3 regions of the Alteromonas sp. 14N.309.X.WAT.G.H12 genome follow, and region 2 is predicted to be linked to each of the others. Evidence: predicted binding sites of a transcription regulator. Region 2 holds the regulator's gene; each other region holds the start of a gene.
What was found. The regulator FliA, encoded in region 2, starts transcription of late flagellar genes. The targets are predictions, from matches to a motif close to CTAAAGNTNNNNNNNNNNNNGCCGATA.
Positions count from the first base shown of each region.

Region 1: V5298_RS10815 (DUF5610 domain-containing protein) is a predicted target of FliA. The motif match lies at 2,060-2,086, and genes of this name have one in related genera.
Region 3: V5298_RS10370 (flagellin) is a predicted target of FliA. The motif match lies at 4,551-4,577, and genes of this name have one in related genera.

Region 1 is NZ_JBAHZB010000035.1:387-8,290, forward strand. It holds gene V5298_RS10810 (RNA-binding protein) at 108-581, shown strand; gene V5298_RS10815 (DUF5610 domain-containing protein) at 693-2,030, opposite strand; gene trmA (tRNA (uridine(54)-C5)-methyltransferase TrmA) at 2,175-3,281, shown strand; gene fabR (HTH-type transcriptional repressor FabR) at 3,320-3,934, opposite strand; gene V5298_RS10830 (acyl-CoA desaturase) at 4,177-5,304, shown strand; gene sthA (Si-specific NAD(P)(+) transhydrogenase) at 5,774-7,204, shown strand; gene V5298_RS10840 (pyridine nucleotide transhydrogenase) at 7,241-7,552, opposite strand; gene V5298_RS10845 (uracil-DNA glycosylase family protein) at 7,667-7,904, shown strand, end outside.
Region 2 is NZ_JBAHZB010000134.1:26-6,669, forward strand. It holds partial or broken gene V5298_RS18660 (Hpt domain-containing protein) at 1-675, opposite strand, end outside; gene V5298_RS18665 (protein phosphatase CheZ) at 687-1,436, opposite strand; gene cheY (chemotaxis response regulator CheY) at 1,471-1,854, opposite strand; gene V5298_RS18675 (RNA polymerase sigma factor FliA) at 1,904-2,632, opposite strand; gene V5298_RS18680 (MinD/ParA family protein) at 2,629-3,498, opposite strand; gene flhF (flagellar biosynthesis protein FlhF) at 3,495-4,925, opposite strand; gene flhA (flagellar biosynthesis protein FlhA) at 4,955-6,644, opposite strand, start outside.
Region 3 is NZ_JBAHZB010000032.1:2,909-10,812, forward strand. It holds gene pseB (UDP-N-acetylglucosamine 4,6-dehydratase (inverting)) at 1-773, opposite strand, end outside; gene V5298_RS10350 (hypothetical protein) at 844-1,158, opposite strand; gene fliS (flagellar export chaperone FliS) at 1,155-1,583, opposite strand; gene fliD (flagellar filament capping protein FliD) at 1,597-3,042, opposite strand; gene V5298_RS10365 (flagellar protein FlaG) at 3,056-3,496, opposite strand; gene V5298_RS10370 (flagellin) at 3,577-4,401, opposite strand; gene V5298_RS10375 (flagellin) at 5,636-6,463, opposite strand; gene V5298_RS10380 (flagellin) at 6,816-7,652, opposite strand; gene V5298_RS10385 (hypothetical protein) at 7,875-7,904, shown strand, end outside.

The DNA of each region.
Region 1 (7,904 bases), on a different contig from region 2:
TTTTGCTTCTTTAGTCTACTATTTCACCTTTACATTGTTCAATTTGTTACAAATGAGTAAACTATAACCAGCCTCCAACTCTTCACTAAAATAATTAAGGTAGGTTTATGAAAGTAGGCTTTGTTCAATGCGCAATTATTAGCGCGGTTTTTGCAATCGCAGGTTACGTCGTTTTTTCTTCCGCAAGTGTAGAAGCGAGTCTTCCTGTTACCGTTGCAGTTTCTTTATTAATTAGCGGCATCGTTACACCGTGGCTCGCTTCTTTTCTTAGTTCGTCTTCATCGACACCTGTTACAAAGCAGGCAGCTTCGAAAACGACCGAAGAGACAGCCACGTTATATGTAGGGAACCTTCCTTACAAAGCAAACGAAGATGCAGTAAAGGATTACTTTAAGGATTTCATCAATGTACAAAGTGTTCGTTTAATGAAAGATCGCCGTACTGGAAAACGTAAAGGCTATGGCTTCATCGAGGTCGTAACCGAAGACGTTGATTCAGCGATTTTAGAATTAAACGATAAAGTATTTTTGGATAGAACTCTGAAAGTCCGGGCCGCTCGTGAAAAAGGAGATGCAGAGTAGTCAGTTCTTATATTCATTTCCCCTTGCGTTCAACGCAAGGGGAAATGCCATTCCCTATACCCTTATCTGACATCCTATTAGAATTGATACATATCTGCTTAAACTAAAGGGTTAAGCATCATCGGTTTTAGGCTCAGTACTTTCTACTTCGCTACCTGGCGCAACCGGTTGGGTGTACTGCTGCTCAGTAGGCACCACATTCAGTAATCTCTGATTAAAACCGTGGAAGCGATTTATGGCTGAGATTAAATCTGGTACCTGTACATCTTTCATCTCATTAATTATGCCATTGATTATCGAATTGAAATCATCCCCCGAAGCTAACTGCTGCGTTGCGTCGTTAAATACATTCAACATCTTATCTAAATACTGGGCAATCGGCCGGGCCTCATCACCATGAGTGGTGTCTGATGCGCCATCTTTATAGTGCTGAATTTCACCGTAGGTTTTCACTACGTCGGGCTGCTGAACACGGTTTAACTGTAGCGCATATCCTGCCAGTTCCTGATCGTCATAGCCAAGTTCCAAGGCTTTTTCGAACGCCTTATCAATATCACCGCCAAAAAATGTATCCGTTAAATCCGAAACCGATCCGACTAAATCAGCGATAGCACCAAGCTCATCTTCATCGAGTTCTCCTTTCAATGAAAAATGCATACTGTGACTTTCATAATGTGCATAGGGCTGGTTAACAGCCGACGCTTCGTTTCTCACCCCATCTGTTTCAGAGGTACTTGCCTGCAGACTTTGCTGCTGTGATTGAAACGCTTTTACACTTTCAAATTTTAGCGTGATTTCATCACCGTCTTTCGTTCTGATTAACAATCCAGAAGAATCCGATGGCTGCCCACTTGTTGCCGACGTCTCAAAGAGTTGTTGTAATGCGGCTTCAGACTCGGGATTACCTAACAGTTCAGATTCCATTTGGGAAAGACGCTTCTCAATAAGATCCTCGCTACTTTTAATACCTGTGCTGATCTCATCATTTATCATATTGCCAAGATCACGTTCTGCCATTGCAACCCCACGAGAGACACCGTCTCTTGCTTGGGAAAACAAAGATGACAAGGTATTAGTATCGGCGCCACTGTCAGCAGCACCTTGAATAACACCACCGACAAAACGCATCACATTGCGCGCCACCTCTTCAAAATCAAACAATGAGGCAGACTTATCCTCCGTGGCATCATCAGCTTTATGGAATTTACCTTGCTTTCCGTCAACAGTAACATTGTGTTCCATGGACGAACTGTACACTTTCAAGCCGACAGTGGTTTGGGTACTCTTCACATTGACCGTGGCCACTTGTTGCTGAAATTCAGCCGCTTGACGTAGCCCATCTTGTTGAAGCTGTTTTTTTAATGCGCTGTTTGGGTTTTCCGATACCTGCTTGTCGGATACCACCGGCTTTTGCTCACTAACGAAAGCCTTAATATCGCTCACATTCATAATTTTGTCCTCACTAACCTCACACAGGTTATCGGCAGACTATACAGATTGTTTAATTTTAATACGTTTTATGTTCTATGATTGCACAATATACGAAACGCTCTACAATGCGCAGCCCGACCAATAAATTGATGATGGATTGATATGACAGCGCATACGCACAGTTTGGCATATACGGCACAACTTGAAGAAAAGAAGCACCGCTTGAGTCAACTGCTGGCTCCTTTCAGTGAAAATGAACTGACCGTGTTTCCATCTCTCGAGCACGGCTATCGTATGCGCGCAGAATTTAGAGTCTGGCACGACGGTGACGACCTCTACCACATCATGTTTAACAGTGAAACGAAGGAAAAATATCGGGTTGATCGTTTTCCACCCGCATGTTCCACCATTAATGACATGATGAAGGCACTGTTAGATTTACTTAAACCCTCAGACACCCTGAGAAGAAAGTTATTTCAGATAGATTACCTAAGTGGACTATCCGGCGAAATCGTCGTTAGCCTGCTTTATCACCGTCAACTTGATGATGCATGGGAGCAAGAAGCCCAAAACGCCCGTGAAATTTTACTAAAACAATTTGCAAACGTGAGTATTATTGGCCGCGCCCGTAAACAGAAAATCATTATTGGTAATGATTTCATTATAGAAAAACTGCCTGTTAATAATCGCATTTACCTGTTCAAACACGTAGAAAACAGTTTTACTCAGCCTAACGCTCGAATTAATTGCAAAATGATTGAATGGGCCATGTCTGTATGTCAGTCATCGAACACAGATTTACTTGAGATGTATTGTGGCGCGGGCAATTTTTCCCTGCCAATGGCGAGTCAATTTCGCCGTGTTATTGGTACTGAAATTGCCAAACCTTCTGTGGCAGCTGCCCAGTATAATATCGCGGCAAACCACATTGAGAATGTTGAAATCGTCAGGCTATCTGCTGAAGAGTTTACCGAGGCATTAAAAACCAACCGACAATTTTCTCGTCTAAATGGAATCGATTTAAGCGATTACCAATTTTCTACGGTTTTGGTCGACCCGCCCCGAGCGGGTTTGGACGAGGACTCTTTGGCCATGATTCAAGACTACCCCGAAATCATTTATATTTCCTGTAATCCGCAGACCCTGGTGGATAACCTTGCCACCTTAAGCAAAACCCACAAAGTGACGGCCAACGCGTTATTTGATCAATTTCCCTTTACTCACCATATGGAAGTGGGCGTATTACTAAAACGCATTAGTGATGAATAAAACGAAATGCACCGCGGGCAGTGATCCTTATTAGGCAATTAACTGCCTGAGGTGATCGGAGGCCGATAACTTCTAGCTCCTAACTGCACAAATCGCAATTGTGCTTTAACCCGTGTACCAATCCCTTCTCGCAGCGCAACATCCACTTCGAGAGCCTCAGCGCCGGCACTAAAGACCAAGCGAACCATGGCTTCTGCCTGAAGATTAGCCAACTGATACTCCACGCCTTGGCTCTCTACAATATAATCTGATAACTCTTCAATGAAATGCTGGATTTCCCGCAATACAGCCAAGCGATAGGCCGCGGATGTTCCTGTATGCTCACGGAGCAATAAACGAAACACATTTGAATTGGCGGTGATAAATTCCATAAAGGTGTCCACCGATGTATCAATAACGCCGCCGCCGGAGGCAATACGTCTGCGAGCCTGCCGCATTAATTGCCGTAGCGCTAATCCAGCTTCGTCTACCAGCGTCAATCCCAGCTCATCCATATCTTTGAAATGTCGATAAAACGACGTGGGGGCTATCCCCGCAGCCCGGGAAACTTCCCGCAAACTAATGGCGGATAGACTTCGTTGTTCGTCAAGCAACCCAAACGCCGCATCGATGATATTCTGGCGGGTTTTTAACTTCTGCTCCTGACGACTCATCTTCGACTCCTGATTTTTGACTAGCGACAACGTTGGATACCTAGTCTACCCGAATATTAAAACAAGCGGTAAACCTCTCGCAAAATCATCAGTAAAAACAAGCATTACCTAATGCTAGATACGTCAAAACAGGCAATTGTCCAGCATTTGCACTATACTTTAGTTCGTAAATTCACCTTTTTCCTTGCTTGCAGTGATTGAAACCGCTAAATTAGCGTACAGTTGTAAGCCGAGTTGTTATCATGAAAAAACCACCACTTATTTTGACCAATATCCTGGTCTTCATTATTACGGGAGCCATTGCGCTTCTTGCAGTGCCTCTTTGGGCCATGACTATGGGTTTTGAAACCACCGAAGTGGTCGTTGCCGTTGTCTTGTTTTATTTTACAGGTATGTCCATTACTGCCGGATATCATCGCCTGTGGTCTCACAAAACCTACGACGCCAATATTGTCGTTCGGATCATATTGGCAATAGGCGGGGCCATGGCGCTGCAAAATAGCATCCTGCATTGGTCGTCAGACCATCGAATTCATCATCGGCATGTAGACGATAACGACAAAGATCCCTACTCGGCTAAAAAAGGTCTTTGGTTCGCCCATATCGGCTGGATGTTACGAGAATATCAAACACATCGTTATAACGATTACAGCAACTGTAGAGATTTACAAAAAGATCCGGTGGTAATGTGGCAGCACAAGTACTACCTGGCCATCGTACTGATTGCCAACTTCGGTATAACTGGCCTACTCGGTTGGCTGAATGGCGATGTGTTGAGCATGATGCTGGTTGCCGGCGTATTTCGCTTATTTTTAGTCCATCACGTGACGTTTTTCATCAACTCACTTGCCCATTTTTGGGGAAGTCAGCCGTTTACAGATAAAAACACAGCCCGTGACAATAGTATTTTAGCCTTCTTTACTTTTGGAGAGGGCTATCATAATTACCACCACATTTTTGAATACGACTACCGAAACGGTATTTACTGGTGGCAATTTGATCCAACTAAATGGCTAATCCGTGGATTGTCTATGGTCGGTCTAGCCCACAACTTACGCCGCGTGCCGGAAGAACGTATAGAGAAAGCCCGAGTCGCCATGCAGTTACAAAAAGCGAGCGCAAGATTGGCAAAGCAACCTAACGCCGATGAATTGCTTAGCAAAGTGCAACATGAATACGAATTGTTGATTCAGAAAATGTCAGCCTACTATGCGGCCAAGAAACGTCTAATGAATGTAAGAAAACGCAGCTTGAAACGAAGCGTGGAACGATTAGAAATCGATTTCCATTATAAAGAACTTAAAAACGCGCTGGCGCTGCAAAAAGAGAAATGGCTTCGTCTACAAACGCTATCACCGCAGTTTAGTTAACCCTTTTTAAAAACGTCACCTTCGGGTGGCGTTTTTTGTTTAAAATAGCCAAATACATAAATTGACGTGTCAGAAACAAGACAGATATTTCTAACGTCAATTCAGCCTTTAGCCAAGCAATGGGCGATGTGACCAATGTTGCTAGGATCACAAACGAAAACCTGGTGCATAGTTTTACCGTTACAAAGCCATGCGGTGTTGGTTTATGTCTTACCAGACACTGGGTTGTCGAATTACATAACGACGACGTAGAAATAATTAAGGGACAAGATAACGGTGTTCAAATCATCGTTACCATTCCAATGCACCATGGCTGAAGGAATATGACGAAAAAGTAGTAAACTGATCATTTTTTGTCTTTCCAATCAAAATATTGCTAGACTTTGAAACATCAGACCTGAAAGCAAGGACGTCGCTTTCTAATGTCCCATATCTATCAGGTTCCACATTTCGCTGAGCACTGAACATTATGACAACTAAATCTGAAACATCTGCAAAATCGAAACCGACTTATCAGTACGATGCCATTGTTATTGGTACGGGCCCGGGCGGAGAGGGCGTTGCGATGCAATTGGCTAAAGCAGGACAAAAAGTCGCAGTTGTTGAACGCTATGAGGCTGTCGGTGGTGGCTGCACACATTGGGGAACCATCCCGTCAAAGGCACTTAGACATTCGGTGAGTCGGCTTATTGAATACAACCATACCCCGCTCTTTTCCGAAAACCAGGTTAACCGACACGTTACCTTTGCGGAAGTGATGCGCCATGCCAGTGGAGTAATACGCAGTCAGTCCAAGTTACGGGCCTCGTTTTATGATCGCAACAGAGTCACCCTGATCCATGGCGAAGCCAGTTTTGTTGATCCCCATACAATAAAAATAATACACAAGGACGGATCGGCGGAATATATTACGGCCAAACAGATTGCCTTGGCCACCGGTTCGCGGCCATATTGCCCGAAAGATATCGACTTTTCTCATCCACGAATTTACAACTCAGACACCATACTCTCCCTCAAACACGAACCACAAAATATTATTATTTACGGTGCCGGTGTTATCGGTTCTGAATACGCCAGTATTTTCAGAGGAATGGGCGTTAAAGTTGATCTCGTCAATATGCGTGATCGCCTGCTTTCCTTCCTCGATACTGAAATCTCCGATGCCCTTAGTTATCACTTATGGAACAACGGTGTGGTGATCCGGCATATGGAAAGCTATACCTCAGTGGAAGGACAGGAAGACTCCGTCATTATGAATTTGGAATCAGGTAAACGTATGCGTGCAGATTGCCTACTGTTTGCTAACGGCAGAACCGGTAATACCGATATGCTAAACCTTGATGCTATCGGTCTGAAAGCCGATTCTAGAGGCCAGCTAAAGGTGGATAAAAACTACCGTACTGAGGTAGACAATGTCTTTGCCGTGGGTGATGTCATTGGCTATCCGAGTCTGGCTTCTGCGGCCTACAATCAAGGCCGTGCTGCCGCTGAAGCCATGTGTACAGGTAAAGCTAATTCCGGCTTGGTCGAAGACATTCCCACGGGCATCTATACCATTCCAGAAATTAGCTCAGTGGGTAAAACCGAGCAGGAACTCACCGCGCAAAAAATTCCCTATGAAGTTGGCCGGGCGCAATTTAAACACCTTGCCCGTGCGCAAATTGCATCAACAACCGTGGGGAGTTTAAAAATACTGTTTCATCGAGAAACCAAAGAAGTGCTGGGTATTCATTGTTTTGGTGAGCGGGCGTCTGAAATTGTCCACATTGGACAAGCCATTATGCAGCAAAAAGATGGCGGGAATACCATAGATTATTTTGTTAACACAACGTTCAACTACCCGACAATGGCTGAAGCATATCGTGTTGCTGCGTTAAATGGATTAAACCGGATTTTTTGAATAAAAAAAGCCGGTCATCAGACCGGCTTTCTACTATTAGCGATTTAAAGCAAGGGTGTTACTTGCTTGCAGGGCGTCTCTGTGAGCGACAATGTCTATTTGCATCTTTTCTGGATGAAACGTCATTGTGGCGACAGCATAGTCACCCATATTCTCACTGGCTTGTTCAGTGACTTGGTATTGTGCTTCGCGGTAACGAATGTTGTTGCTGATCCTGTCAGTCATACATTGGTTATTCAATTCGAAAGACTTTGCATCCATACAATCGAAAAGCTGATTTCCATCAGACTCCGCATGCGCAATACCAAATGCCATTAACAGCGCCAAGCCGACTAATGTTTTACGCATGTGATTACTCCTGTGCTACATTGGATACTGTATAAATAAGCATACTGTAGATAGGGCAATTGGTCAAATTTAGATCACAGAAGTGTTACAGCAATATTACAAAAGAGGGAAATTATGTCAGACAGCAATACGCAATTTACAGCCCTTTGCTCCCGCATAAAACATTGCCAGATTTGCCAACATGCACTGCCCTTCCCCCCAAAGCCAATATTCAGTGCTGCGCAAGAAGCCAGAATCGTCCTTATTGGTCAGGCGCCAGGATTAAAAGCCCATGAAAGTGCTACCCCATGGAACGATGCCAGTGGAGAAAGACTACGAGAATGGATGGGAATCGACAAAACGATGTTCTACA
Region 2 (6,644 bases):
TTCATCATCGGTGATATCCCCATCATCGCTACCCGTTGTTGACGTATCAACAGTGCTGGGGACTGACGATGGTGTGGAAGCTGAACGACCTGGAGCACCGGAGCCGTGAAGCTGATCAAGCAGGGCTTCAAATTCCTCTTCAGTGATATCTTCAATGCCACCATCACTGTTCGTAGCGGGCGTTTCAGCCACCTCTTCCACCACAAACTCGGGTTCTTCAGGGGCTATCGCGCTGCTCGATGGATCAGCGGCGACTTGGCTATCGAAAATGTTTTCATCCGCCGTTTCCGGTTTGCTTAATTTGTGCAATACCTCCACAAGGGCTGCATCGGCAGGCTCTAAAGGAACCCGGGATTTCACTTTTTCAAACATTTCAACCACCACATCGGTGGCTTGCAAAATCACGTCCATGAGTTCTGGCGTCAGGGTACGCTGACCGTTGCGCATAACGTCAAATACGTTTTCAGCCCCGTGACAGATTTCCACTAACTCAGTGAGAGCTAGGAAGCCCGCACCGCCTTTGACGGTATGATAGCCTCTAAAAATAGCGTTAAGGAGATCGGCATCTTCGGGATGATTTTCCAAATCCACCAGCTGCTCTTGCAACTGTTCTAATATCTCACCCGCTTCAACCAAGAAATCCTGTAAAATATCCTCGTCAACTTCAAATGACATGTTTGTGCTCCCTAAAAACCAAGACTAGACAGGAGATCATCCACATCATCCTGGCCTTGTACTACGTCATCACGCGCTTCGGCGTTAATAATTGGACCTTCCGCCTTCACGCAGCCTGACGCTTCTGCTTTAGGGGTAGGCTTAACAATTTCGCCTTCCCTTTCACCAAACATCGTCAACATATTAACCAGACTATCTTCGACTTCCTTGACCAACTCAATAACTCGGCGAATGACTTGTCCCGTTAAATCCTGATAACCTTGGGCCATTAACACTTCGGTCAATAAACCCGTTAATTTTGAGGCATCCGAGGTGGATTCTTCAAACAAGCTATCAATATCCATGCACAGGCTTTTAAATTCCCCCAGTTCAATCTCACGGGTCATGAGCTTTTTCCACTCAGGGGCAATACTGCTGATACGTTTTGACAGAGATTCGGCAATGGGCATGCAGGTTTCAACGGCATCCATGGTAGTATTTGCCGCTTTCTCAGTTTCTTCGATAACGTAGGTCAATCGCGTCTGCGCATCTGGAATATCATCGTTTGCCAAGCCCGCTATGCGCTCATCCAACTGAAAATTGTTTAACGCGTCATGAAGCTGCCGGGTGAGTTTTCCCACTTCAGCAAATAATTCCGCCGACTCTTTAGCCGATACGGCTTCAAGTATCTCGTTGGCAGACTCATCATCACCTTGCTCTAAATAGGCAACCAGTTGTTTTGCTTCGGCTAACGAAATTGGCACTTTCTTTTTCGGTGACATCCAGTAATCCTCTTCTCTGGCGGATACGGCTGGATCAGCCTAGGCGCTCAAATATTCTTTCTAGTTTTTCTTTTAACGTACCGGCGGTAAAGGGTTTCACTACGTATCCATTAACGCCAGCTTGCGCTGCGGCAACAATTTGTTCTTTTTTCGCCTCTGCGGTCACCATCAGCACCGGTAGGTGCTTCAGTTTATCATCGGCACGTATGGCTCTTAGTAAATCGATACCCTGCATGCCTGGCATATTCCAGTCTGTAACCACAAAGTCGAAGTCGCCTTGCTGGAGCATGGGAAGTGCCGTACTACCATCATCCGCTTCCTGAATATTGGAAAACCCTAAATCCTTAAGCAGGTTTTTTATGATTCGTCTCATAGTAGAAAAGTCATCTACAACAAGAATTTTCATACCTTTGTCCAAAATAGCCTCCAGTGAGGATTAATTAGTTATTATTAATCAATGGTTTAAATTATTCATCTGCTTGCCAAGATTGCATGCGAGATTTTAGTTTTAACATAGCCTGACTGTGGATCTGGCTTACCCTTGACTCACTAACGTCAAGGACTTCACCAATTTCACGTAAATTTAATTCTTCATCGTAATACAGGGACAATACGATAGCTTCTCGCTCTGGCAAGGTTGTGATGGCGTGGGCAAGGGCTTTTTGGAAAGCCCCCTGCATCAAATCCTGCAAGGGAGAATCGTTGCCTTTGTTTTGTTCTGTACTGATGACATCTTCTGACACCCCCAGATCCTCAATGCCCACCAGTTTCCCGGCGTTAACCTCATTAAGCATCTGATGATAGTCATGAATACTGACGTTAAGTTTTTCGGCAATTTCCGTATCCCGCGCATCCCGTCCAGTTTCACGTTCTACCTGGGAAATTGCTTCTGTAATGGCACGACTATTTTTATGAACTGAGCGAGGTGTCCAGTCACCTTTGCGGATCTCGTCGAGCATGGCGCCCCGTATACGAATACCCGCGAAGGTTTCAAAACTCGCCCCTTTCGAACCGTCAAAGTTTCGAGCGGCTTCTAACAGACCAATCATACCGGCCTGTATAAGATCGTCCACAAGCACACTGGCCGGAAGGCGTACCATCAAATGATGGGCAATACGTTTTACCAGTGATGCATGCCGCTCTACTAGCTGAGACTTATCTGATTGTTGAAGATAGGCTGCGGCTTTACTGTTCAACGTTGGCTTCCCACCGCATGCTTATTCGAGACCAACTGCTCGATAAAAAATTCCAAATGCCCACCCGGTTGTGCAGGCACAGGCCAGCTCAACGCTCTAGTGGCAAGTTGACTGATGGCAACAGCCGCCGGCGAGCCTGGATAGGCATCAACAATGGCGGTTTGTTTTCGTACAGCTCGACGAATATTTTCATCAAAGGGAACCGTAGCCACAAGCTCCAAAGCAACATCCAGAAAACGCCCGGTCACTTTTGAAAGCTTACTGAACAATTCCCGGCCTTCCCGCACATCCCGCACCATATTGGCGACGATTTTAAAGCGGAAAACACCGTGTTCACGATTAAGAATTTTAATTAGGGCATAGGCATCAGTAAGTGAGGTAGGTTCATCACAAACCACCACCATAATATCTTGGGACGCACGAGAAAAACTCAGCACCATATCCGAAATGCCTGCGGCAGTATCCACAATGAGCACATCAATTTGCGTACGTAATTCACTAAACGCCCGAATAAGTCCGGCATGTTCAGTGGGTGTAAGCTCCGTCATTGACTGCGTGCCAGAGGTAGCAGGTGCTATTTTAATGCCGTGGGGACCAGTCACCAACACATCATCCAAGGTGCATTCACCCGTCAAGACATGAGATAGATTCTTTTCCACTCTTAGTCCTAACATAACATCGACGTTAGCTAGCCCTAAGTCGGCATCGAGCACCATGACACGCTTACCCTGCTTCGCCATGGCGATGGCCGTGTTTAATGTGATGTTGGTTTTACCAACACCCCCTTTACCGCCAGTGACGGCAATAACCTTTATGAGGCGTGATTGATTCATTTTTCTTAAGCTACTCGCTTGATCTTCGATCATACTGCCTTAACTGAATTTGTGTCCTGATAAGGCTTAGTATGATCCATACCATACTTTTTATAAAGCTTTGCTGCTGCAGAAACGAGAGATTTTGCATCCGCAACTTTAATATCTTCTGGCACCTGCTGCCCGTCAGTGACATAACTTACGGGTAGCTGTTGCTCTACAGCAATGCTTAGCACCTCACCCAAACTGTAACACTCGTCTAATTTGGTAAAAATACAACCATCTAACTTTACTGAATTATACGCTTCTATTATGCGTTGCAGTGCAGGATATTGGGTATTCGCCTGCGCAACTAAGTATTTTCTTACCGGTTGCATTTGTCCGTGATTAAATTGACCTAACTGTTTAATCAGACGACTGTCGCGCTGACTAAACCCAGCGGTATCTATTAATATTAATCGTTTGTGACGTAACTGGAAAAGCTGTTCTGCGAGTTCTTCGCTACTTTGTGCTTTGCGAGTGACACATCCGATAATCTTACCGTAAGTAGCCAGTTGTTCAAATGCCGCAATACGGTAAGTATCAATGGTAATCATGGCCACTTGATCTGCGCCATATTTTTGCGCATATCTGGCGGCTAATTTTGCCACCGTGGTGGTCTTTCCTGTACCTGTGGGGCCCACTAACGCAACCACACCGGTTTGAGTCAAAATATCATTGCCCGACACATTCACCCGATTCGCCAACAGATTAAGAAGATAAATCCATGCTTCGCGCTCGGTATATGACGTTGGGGTGTAATGCACCAGTTGCTCTGCCAACGGAGCGCTTAATCCCATGCCAGTTAGGCGTTGGGTCAAATAACTGTGTACAGGACGATGACGACGTTGTTTGGCGTCCATCAAATCCGCGACCTGATGTTGCAGTACATTACGCAAGGATGCCAGCTCTTCTTTGATGGCATCAAGTTCATGTGCGGAGGAGACGCTATTGTCATTAATATGAGAAGGTGCCTCAAAGGCAGTATTCATTTGCGATTCTGCACCGCTGTTAAACTGACGTTCATGCTCTGCGGGATCGGGAAAAGAAAATTCCGTATTTTTAGGTGCTTGTCGGGCAAAAGGGGCTTGGGCTGCGTGAGCGGCTGCCGTTTTATGACTTTCGCCCATGCTAGGAGTGGCCAAGGTAGGCGATTGGGTTTCAGCCGCCTGTTTTTCCAGCAAGGCTCGCAAGCTGTCTGGCCCCTCATCACCAATAATCTCACTTAAACTGGGTACCGGTTTTTTGCCATTTCGACGTTCCGTACTCTGACGGGTATTCAGTTTTAGTTTCGCATCTGGCTCTTTATCGTAAGCCGCCACCAACTCAATGCCGTCAGCAACCTTACGATTAGACATTATGACAGCATCACTGCCTAATTCCGCCTTGACCTGATTTAGCGCTTCGCGCATGTCTTTACCAAAAAACCGTCTGATTTTCATTTCGCCCTCTCCACCCTTGCGGCGTCAGATTATTGACCCACCGAGCTGACAATTTTAATTTGCTTGTCATCGGGCACTTCCTGATAAGACAACACATGTAATCCGGCAACTGAATACTTCAAGAAGCGAGATAACACAGGTCTTAACATACCCGATGTTAGTAATACCGCAGGCTCACCATTTAACTCTTGTTGCTGTGCAGCCTGTTGCAGGGATTGTTGTAGCCTGTCAGCCAGTCCTGGCTCAATGCCAGCGCCATCATCGCCCCCTGCCTGTAAGGACTGGTGCAACATTTGTTCCAACTCTGGCGCCAGAGTTATGACGGGCACTTCTTTTGTGCCTTGGCTAATTTCTTGAACAATGAGACGTTTTAATGCAATGCGCACCGCCGAGACCAAGACATCGGGATCCTGGCTGCGGGGGCCATACTCAGAAAGGGTTTGTACAATGGTGCGCATGTCCCGAATGGGAACGCCTTCAAATAACAAGGTTTGCAGCACTTTCACCACCGTACTTAATTGCAGAATATCCGGCACTAGTCCTTCTACCAGTTTAGGACTGGATTTAGCCAGCATATCCAGCAATTGCTGTACTTCTTCATGGCCGAGTAATTGATAGGCATTGTTACTTAACAATTGGCTAAGGTGAGTCGCCACCACCGTAGCGGCATCCACCACGGTATAGCCTAGGGTTTGGGCATGCTCCCGCTGATTGGGGCGGATCCAAACCGCATCCAGACCAAAGGCCGGATCCGTCGTAGGCCGTCCATCCAATTTACCGAATACCTGTCCGGGATTAATGGCCAACTCTTCATCATGGCTGATTTGCGCATCACCAATGCTAACCCCCAACATGGAAATCGTGTAAGCGTTGGGATCTAAATCCAGGTTGTCGCGGATGTGTACCGGCGGCACAAGAAAACCTAATTCCTGCGATAATTTTTTACGCACGCCTTTAATCCGTGTTAGCAATTCGCCACCTTGGGATTTATCCACTAACGGAATAAGACGATATCCCACTTCTAAACCAATGGTATCCACCTGCTGCACATCATCCCATCCCAGCTCTTTGATTTCCGGCGCCATCTGCTCGCCACCGTCCACGGTAGCGGGCACCGCTGGCTGTGTAGCGGCAATTTTCGCCTGTTTGGTTTGCCATACTGCATAACCTGCGGCAATGGCCGAGAAGCCTAAAAACGCAATGTGCGGCATGCCAGGCACAATGCCCATCACAAACAACACCGCAGAGGCAATGAACAGTGCTTGAGGATTACCCAGCTGACGCCGGATTTCTTTACCCATTTCCTGGGTTTCATTTTCCCGGGTAACAATGATGGCGGTAGCCACCGATAACAGCAGTGACGGAATTTGGGCAACAAGACCATCACCAATGGTTAAAATGGTATAAACCTCGAGCGCGTTTCCAAATGATAAATCATGCTGGATCATGCCGATAAACAAACCACCGACAATATTGATGAGCATAATAAACAAGCCAGCTATGGCGTCACCTTTAACAAATTTTGACGCCCCATCCATCGAACCGTAAAAATCCGCTTCTGCGGTAATTTCTTCCCGACGCTGACGCGCTTCATCCTGATCAATATAACCGGCATTTAAATCGGCATCGATGGCCATTTGCTTACCCGGCATAGCATCAAGAGTAAAGCGAGCGCTCACTTCTGATATGCGACCGGCACCTGCGGTAACCACCTTAAAG
Region 3 (7,904 bases), on a different contig from region 2:
TGGAGCTTTTCACCTGGCCGAATACCGATAACATCGTAATCTCGCCCACCGCTCATGGCCTCCACCAAATCCACAATGCGGATAGAGGGAATTTTAGGCACAAATATTTCACCACCTTGCATCCGCGAAAAATTTTTCACCACAAATTCCACACCTTCATCTAAGGTGATCCAAAAGCGGGTCATCTCAGGATGGGTTACCGGTAACTTGCGTTTCCCTTCACTTAGCAATTTACGATAAAAGGGAACCACAGAGCCGCGGCTACCCACCACATTGCCATAACGCACAACAGAAAAACGGGGGCCGGTGGCACCAGACAGATTATTTGCGGCCACAAAAAGCTTATCGGACGCCAGCTTAGTCGCACCATAAAGATTTACCGGATTGGCCGCTTTGTCCGTGGACAAGGCAATGACTCGCGAGACATTATTGGCAATACACGCATCAATGACATTTTGCGCGCCATTAATGTTGGTTTTGATACATTCATTGGGGTTGTATTCTGCAGCAGGGACTTGCTTAAGGGCAGCGGCGTGAACCACGTAATCCACATCTTTCATGGCGGTAATCAGGCGATCTTTATCACGCACATCACCGATAAAATACCGCATGCAGTCTGCGTCGAAAAACTGCTGCATCTCAAATTGCTTAAGCTCATCACGGGAATAGATAATGACTTTTCGAAGCGAATAATTTTTTAGTAAATAACTGACAAACTTCCTTCCGAAGGAGCCGGTTCCGCCAGTGATGAGTATACTCTTATTATTAAACATGCGAAATTTCCACGAATAACCAGTCAACGAACCGGCGTTAAGTTAGCTGATGCAATTGCGCCTCAACATATCATTTGCGGTAGTGTTTTACCGCTTTTTGACGTTGTAAAAACTGGCTGACATCATCTTTAGCTGACTTTAGCAAAGTCTGCGCCACTTCCAGTAACTTATTATTGACGCTAAGCTCCTGCTGCGCAAAAGATTTTGCCTCTTCATCGGTTAACGACGTTAAATGAGACTGAATAAAGGCATCGCGTTGCTGAATTAAAGACAAGAGAGTCTGATACCGAGAGGCTTCGTCTTCATCGGCTAGGCACTGTAAGATGCGTTGATTGATCTCAGCAAGTGCCTGCGGTGTTAAGGAATGATTAAGTTCTGTTTTCACACGGCCTGACGTTTTTGACGCTGGGCTTCGTACGCTTCCTCTTTTGCTGCCTGAGGGATCTGTACCCATGCATCACGAATGGGAGTTAATAGGCTAATCACTTCATCTAGGATCTGCAAGTCATTCCTGACATGGGCTTCACCGGTACGCTCAATCATATAATCATACAAAGCATACATGTTTTCTGCCACTTCCCCGCCAATGTCCAAATCAAGGGTATCTCTAAGGTTCATTAATATTGCGGTAACGCGAGAAAGAAATTCAGATTTAGCCGCATACTCTTTACGCTCCATCGACCCTTTGGCATAAGCCAGTCGATCAAGTGCGCCTTGCATAAGCATCAACGTTAGTTTGTGGGGGTCTGCATTCGCAATATCTTGTTTAAGGTTACCTTTACGGTAAGCATTGATACCTGTAAGTGCCATGATAACTCCTAACTTATCCTAAGGTAGCCAGCAATGCTGAACTGGTTGAATTTAATTGTGCAACAGTTTGGTCCAAGTTTAAGTACTTATCACGTAGTACCTGTTCATAACTTGCCATGCGCAGTTCAAGGGTTTCCCGATCATCATAAACCTTTTCACGGTTATCTTTTGCCGCATTTTCTCTAACGGTTAATAAGCCGCTAGACGAGACATATTGCTCGGCAAAATCATACAGGCGCGTTGCTATACCTTCATTTTCATCGGTAAAAAGTTTCGCTATTTCATCGAAATTATCTTCCAATGCATCTTCAAGACGATCTTCCCCTGTGCCGAGGCCAAAATCAGAACTACCAATTTCGAGTTCGCCATCGGAATTGAGTTCCACACCTAATTGGAATAAACCGCCCAATGCCGATGAGGAAACGTGGCTGCCCACAATGGAGCCCATCCCTGTCATGATACCTCGCATAAGGGAATCACCGGCCAACGCGCCGTCTTCTTCCAATTCCGACTCACCATAGCGAGTCAGAGTGCCAAGTTCACTCATAACGCTATTGTAGGTATCAACAAAATCCCGAATTTTAGTTTCAAGACCTTGCTTATCATACCCAATATCCAACGTGGAAGTTTCGTAAGTCACTCCATCTGCCGCCAGAGGCGACACGTGCTCAGCTTCAAAGGACACATTCTGGATGGTGTTTTCAAATTCGTTGGTACTGCTTTCCACCACTATGCCGTCAATGGTAGCGCGAGCGTTGGTTGCTGCTGAAATATTGCTTGCGGATACCAGACCAGAAGGATTGGAACTGGACGTCGCCAGACGGTTTAATTCGGCAACGCCGGTGTCATTGACAATTTCCAGATCATTGCCTGTACCGGTAATTTCAGAGCTAAAAACGAGTTTAGGGCCGGCGGATGTGCCAGTATCAATGATGTTCGCATTGACACCAAAATTATCTTCGCTGTTATTAATAGCTTCACGTAATTCGGCCAGCGTCATCCCGGCAGAGACATTGATGGAGAAGGTATCGCCGGTGCCACCGATATTGAAGGTTAAAGAGCCCGTACCCGAAGACAGTACTGGATCACTACTATCGCTAAATGCACCATCGTCGGTAATGACACGGCTACCCTCAGCCAATTGCTCAACGGCAATTTCATAACTGCCCCGCAGTGCCGAGTTAGACGCTTCTGCGCTAATGGTCTCGATGTCTTCATCAGGATTGGTAATGGTGGGCTCACGACCGTTGATATCGGCGTCTGTACGCAATTCGTCAACGGCATCCTGAAAATCGGACAAAACGGATTTAACCTGACCTAAGCCAGATATCTCCGCTTCAACCCGTTCTTCTCGTTCGTTTAACGCCGTTTCTTTTGGCGTACGTTCCGCGTCGAGTAATTGCGTGACCAGATCGTCAAGCGCAAGTCCTGAACCAACACCTAACGATTGAATAGTCATTTGTTTACCTCATTTACACTTCGTTATTAACAAAAATCCCTACACTACCACCGATATCTTCCTGCAAATTTTTAATCCGTTCAGCGAGTTTTAACACTTCATCTGTGGGAATTTGCCGGATAACATCGCCGGAGGCTGAATCTTTTACCGTTACCACTGAACGATTGGTTTCTTCGTCCACAGAAAACGTCAAATTGCGATTCTGTACCTGAAGGAATGATTCTACCTCACGGGTAGCAGTCTCAATATCAGCCTGCTCTTGTTCCTCTGTGATCAGGTTATCGACCGATTGAGCCTGTACTTGAGCATTTTGTGCAGATTCTCCGTCATTTTTCGGCTCTTTTTTACCGCCATCAGCCTGCTCAACAGAGACAGCAGGCTTCTCCTGCAACTGTCTCTCATTGACAGGTGTAACAGCAAAATTTTGGCCAACTTGTAAATTTGCAATATCCACAGCTACCTCCTTATCTCAAATGGATTATTGGGAAGCCTAACTGACACACTTCCCAACACCGTTTAAGCATTTACTGTCTATTATCCTAGCAAAGATAAAGCAGCTTGGGGGCGTTGATTAGCTTGACTGAGCACAGAAATTGACGCCTGCTGGATAATCTGATTTCGGGTAAGCTCTGCCGTTTCAGAGGCAAAGTCGGTATCACGGATCCGTGAACGTGCAGCAGACAAGTTTTCAGAAATACTGCTGAGGTTACGAATAGTTGATTGAAAGCGATTTTGTAACGCCCCTAAATCTGCTCGCGTGCCACCAATAGTAGAGATTGCCAGATCAATGGCAGCGAGTGCCGCACTGGCTTCCGCGGCGGTGGCAATTGACAGCGACCCCACGCCCAACCCGGAAGCACCAAAACCACCGGCACGGGATAAGTTAATGCTGATTGACTGTCCGGCATTCGCGCCTACCAAAAACGTAGCCGAGTATGTGCCTGTTAGCAAATCCACACCACCAAACTGGGTATCGGTAGAAATACGGGAGATTTCCGTTTGCAGCGCAGCAACTTCTTTTTGCAGTGCCGCACGGTCTGCTGAACTGTTAATCCCACTTTGAGACTGCACCGCCAATTGACGAATACGTTGCAAGCTGGTGGTCACCTCGGAAAGGGCGCCTTCTGAAGTTTGTGCCAAAGAAATGGCATCATTGGCGTTACGCACTGCCTGGTTTAACCCCTGTACCTGTGTAGTTAGGCGATCAGAAATTTGCAAACCCGCAGCATCATCAGCCGCACTGTTAATGCGAAAACCTGATGATAAGCGTTCAAACGACGTATTCAACTTATTGTTTACATCAAAAAGCTGACGCTGTGCGTTCAGAGAAGATGCATTAGTATTTACATATAAAGACATTAGAATACCTCCTAGGGAATTGACGTAACCAAAGTCACAATCAAGTCCTTCCAGTTCAGGTTTGCCGGGTCACTACTCCCGATAAACCCCTCATTGTTAATGCTTATTAGCATCACATTTAAGTAATTAAATTACCCCTCAACTATAGTTATCGACCATTCCTTGAGTTTCTTTAGTTTTTTTATTAAAAAAATAAAAATATTTTAACCCGTTGATTTATAAACATAATTTTTTATTTTTTCGCGAAATAGATTGAACAGCATGATTTAAACGCCCTATTTTTAGTTTCCGGGCGATAATTTTTGTGCAAAATAGAAGGGTATAAAAAGAAGATGGTAAGTTTCGTTCGCAATACCTAATAACATCACCGCCAACAAATTGACGAGCGTTTTGGCATAGGATGTGCTTATAAATTAGTAGCGTGAGATGGCGCGGGTTGTTTTGGCATAAAAATAAAAAAGGCCGGAACAAATGTCCCGGCCAATTTTGCTCACGTTAGGAGTTAGAGCAAAACTTAAAAATGTTTCCAGTCGGCTGGCAGGATAATTAGTAGAATTAACTGGCCTCTCAACCACTCTTCTACCTCTCAGTCCTGTTAGCCGGCGTTTTATTCAACCAGCCCCCCATTACGGGGGACTTGGCTTGGGCGGCCTCTCAACTCCTTCCCATATTTCAGTGTAGTACATTTCCCCAACTAATCTATTTTAGACACACCGTATTAAAATAATTTTTTATCGGTCTCTATAGACATGGTCGTTGTCGGCATTGGCACTTGTGGTCATCGGTGGGAGAAAGTTGCCGCTAACAAGGCATAACTTCGTACCACTCCTGCGCTTTTTTGCCGCTTTAGGAAACATCTAACGTATTAGACAGTTGAAGAGAATTTTTCGTCACGCTTACCCAACGTATAATCCCTCTTTCCTAACCAACTGCCTTGACGCTTACGCTTGTAGCGTAACTCACTTAAGAATACACATCGTGGGCAATTATCAAAATATGGCACACGCTGTGCTTATTAGTATATGTCGATGTTAAAACATTGACACTTCCGGGTCACTCCCGGATGTTCCAGGCAAAGCTTGCTTTGCTCTAGCTGACAGGCGGGTATGTTGTTCCAGACCTCATACCTCTCACTACCTCCTGGCTTCGTTCTCGCCAGTCAGCGCCCCATCTTTTTACTCTGCAACAAGCCTATTAATCCCTATTTTTATCTAAGCTTCCTTGCTCAGTATCATTATTGCAGTAAGCTCAATGCCGCTTGAGGGCGTTGATTTGCCTGGCTCAATACCGTAGTACTGGCCTGCTGAAGAATTTGATTTCGTGTCAATGACGCTGTTTCCGTTGCAAAATCCGTATCTCTAATGCGAGAACGTGCCGCAGACACATTTTCTGAAATATTCGACAAGTTACGAATGGTTGACTGAAAACGGTTTTGAATGGCACCGAGATCCGCCCGTTTCGCATCAACAATGGAAATTGCTGAGTCCACAGCGGCTAATGCGGCAGAAGCTAAATCTTCGGTCAACACCGACGTATCGCTGGTGCCGGTTAAACCCACAAAGCCAAAGCCATTTTCCCGGGATATATTGACACCAATTGTCTGGCCTGCGTTTGCCCCCACCAAAAACGATGATGAGAAACTGCCATTTAAAATATCCACGCCCCCAAATTGCGTGGTAGACGCGATTCGAGAAATTTCTGTTTTAAGTGCTGATACTTCTTTTTGTAGTGCCAAGCGATCCGCAGAAGAGTTAATACCGTTTTGCGATTGAATCGCCAAAACGCGAATTCTCTGTAAAGCGGTAGTAATTTCCTGCATCGCACCTTCAGCAGTTTGCGCCAATGAAATTCCATCGTTGGCATTTCGTACCGCCTGATCAAGCCCCATAATTTGGGACGTCATACGATCAGATATTTGCAAGCCTGCAGCATCATCAGCGGCACTGTTAATACGAAAACCCGATGACAAACGCTCAAAGGCCGTATCAAGATTATTACCCGTGTTAAACAGTTGACGCTGTGCATTTAAAGAGGACACATTGGTATTAACAAATAAACTCATTTCTCTATCTCCTAACTATTTGGATTACATCACTATTTTTATTTTTTGCGTGATATATTTCGTTTTGCTTATTATTGTTTTTATTCGCTTATCGAGGTGCTGAATTTGATTTTTTTAGTTTCAGTCCCCGATGCTTTATGTATCGTACAAAGAGGCAAAATCCTTTAGTTATTTTTTTGCAATATTTGTCATCTCACGGGTAAAACATTCGTTATCTTTTGATTTTCCAAAAAAAAGCCGGACATAAAGTCCGGCTTTTTAATCTTCAATATGGGTAAGAGTTATACGCTCTCACACTTTGGGACCTCAGAGTCACTACCTCCTGGCTTCACTCCCCAGTATTAGTGAATAATTAACCTAATAACTGTAAAGCTGATTGAGGACGCTGATTAGCCTGTGACAATACGGTTGTACTTGCCTGTTGGATAATCTGGTTACGTGTCAATTCAGCGGTTTCTGAAGCAAAGTCAGTATCACGGATACGTGAACGAGCAGCAGAGACGTTTTCAGAAATACTGCTTAAGTTACGGATAGTGGACTGAAAACGGTTTTGCAACGCACCTAAGTCAGCACGTACGCCACCAATGGCAGAAATTGCGCCGTCTACCACACTTAACAATGCAGAAGCACCTGCAACATCAGCAACCGTACCACCGGTTAGGCCTAAGCCACCGGCACTAAATCCGTTAAGACCGGCCAGATTAATAGCAGAAAGGTTTACAGAAATCGTTTGACCGGCATTGGCCACCAAAAACTGAGCAGAAAAACCACCGGTCAGAATATCCACGCCGTTAAATTGCGAATCAGTGGAAATTCGCGTAATTTCAGTGGCAAGTGCAGATACTTCTTTTTGCAGTGCTAAACGGTCAGCAGAGCTGTTAATACCGTTTTGTGATTGTACCGCCAATTGGCGAATACGTTGTAAAGCTGTGGTGGTTTCATCCAACGCGCCTTCCGCTGTTTGCGACAGTGAGATCGCATCATTAGCGTTACGCACGGCTTGGTTTAAACCTTGGATTTGGGATGTCATTCGATCGGTAATTTGTAGACCGGCGGCATCATCTTTTGCGCTGTTGATTCTAAAACCAGAAGACAAGCGCTCAAATGACGTGCCTAAAGAATTACTCACGTCGAATAACTGACGTTGTGCGTTCAATGCAGACACATTGGTATTAACATACAAAGACATAAGTCTCTCCTAACACTCTCAGTCCAGCAGGGCTGGCTGCCGGGACTTCCGGCGATTACAATTAGTAGTCACCATAACCTGAGGGGTAAATGATGAACTGGCTCTCTCGTAACTTTTATCGACTGTTTGCCACATCCCTTTAATATAAATTCACTTAAATTGCCGACAGGCGGCATAAAGTTGCCGCCTGTCGCACTTAACACCTTGGTTTTCTGATAAATTATGAAAGAAGAAAAATTTCTTACATTGCAG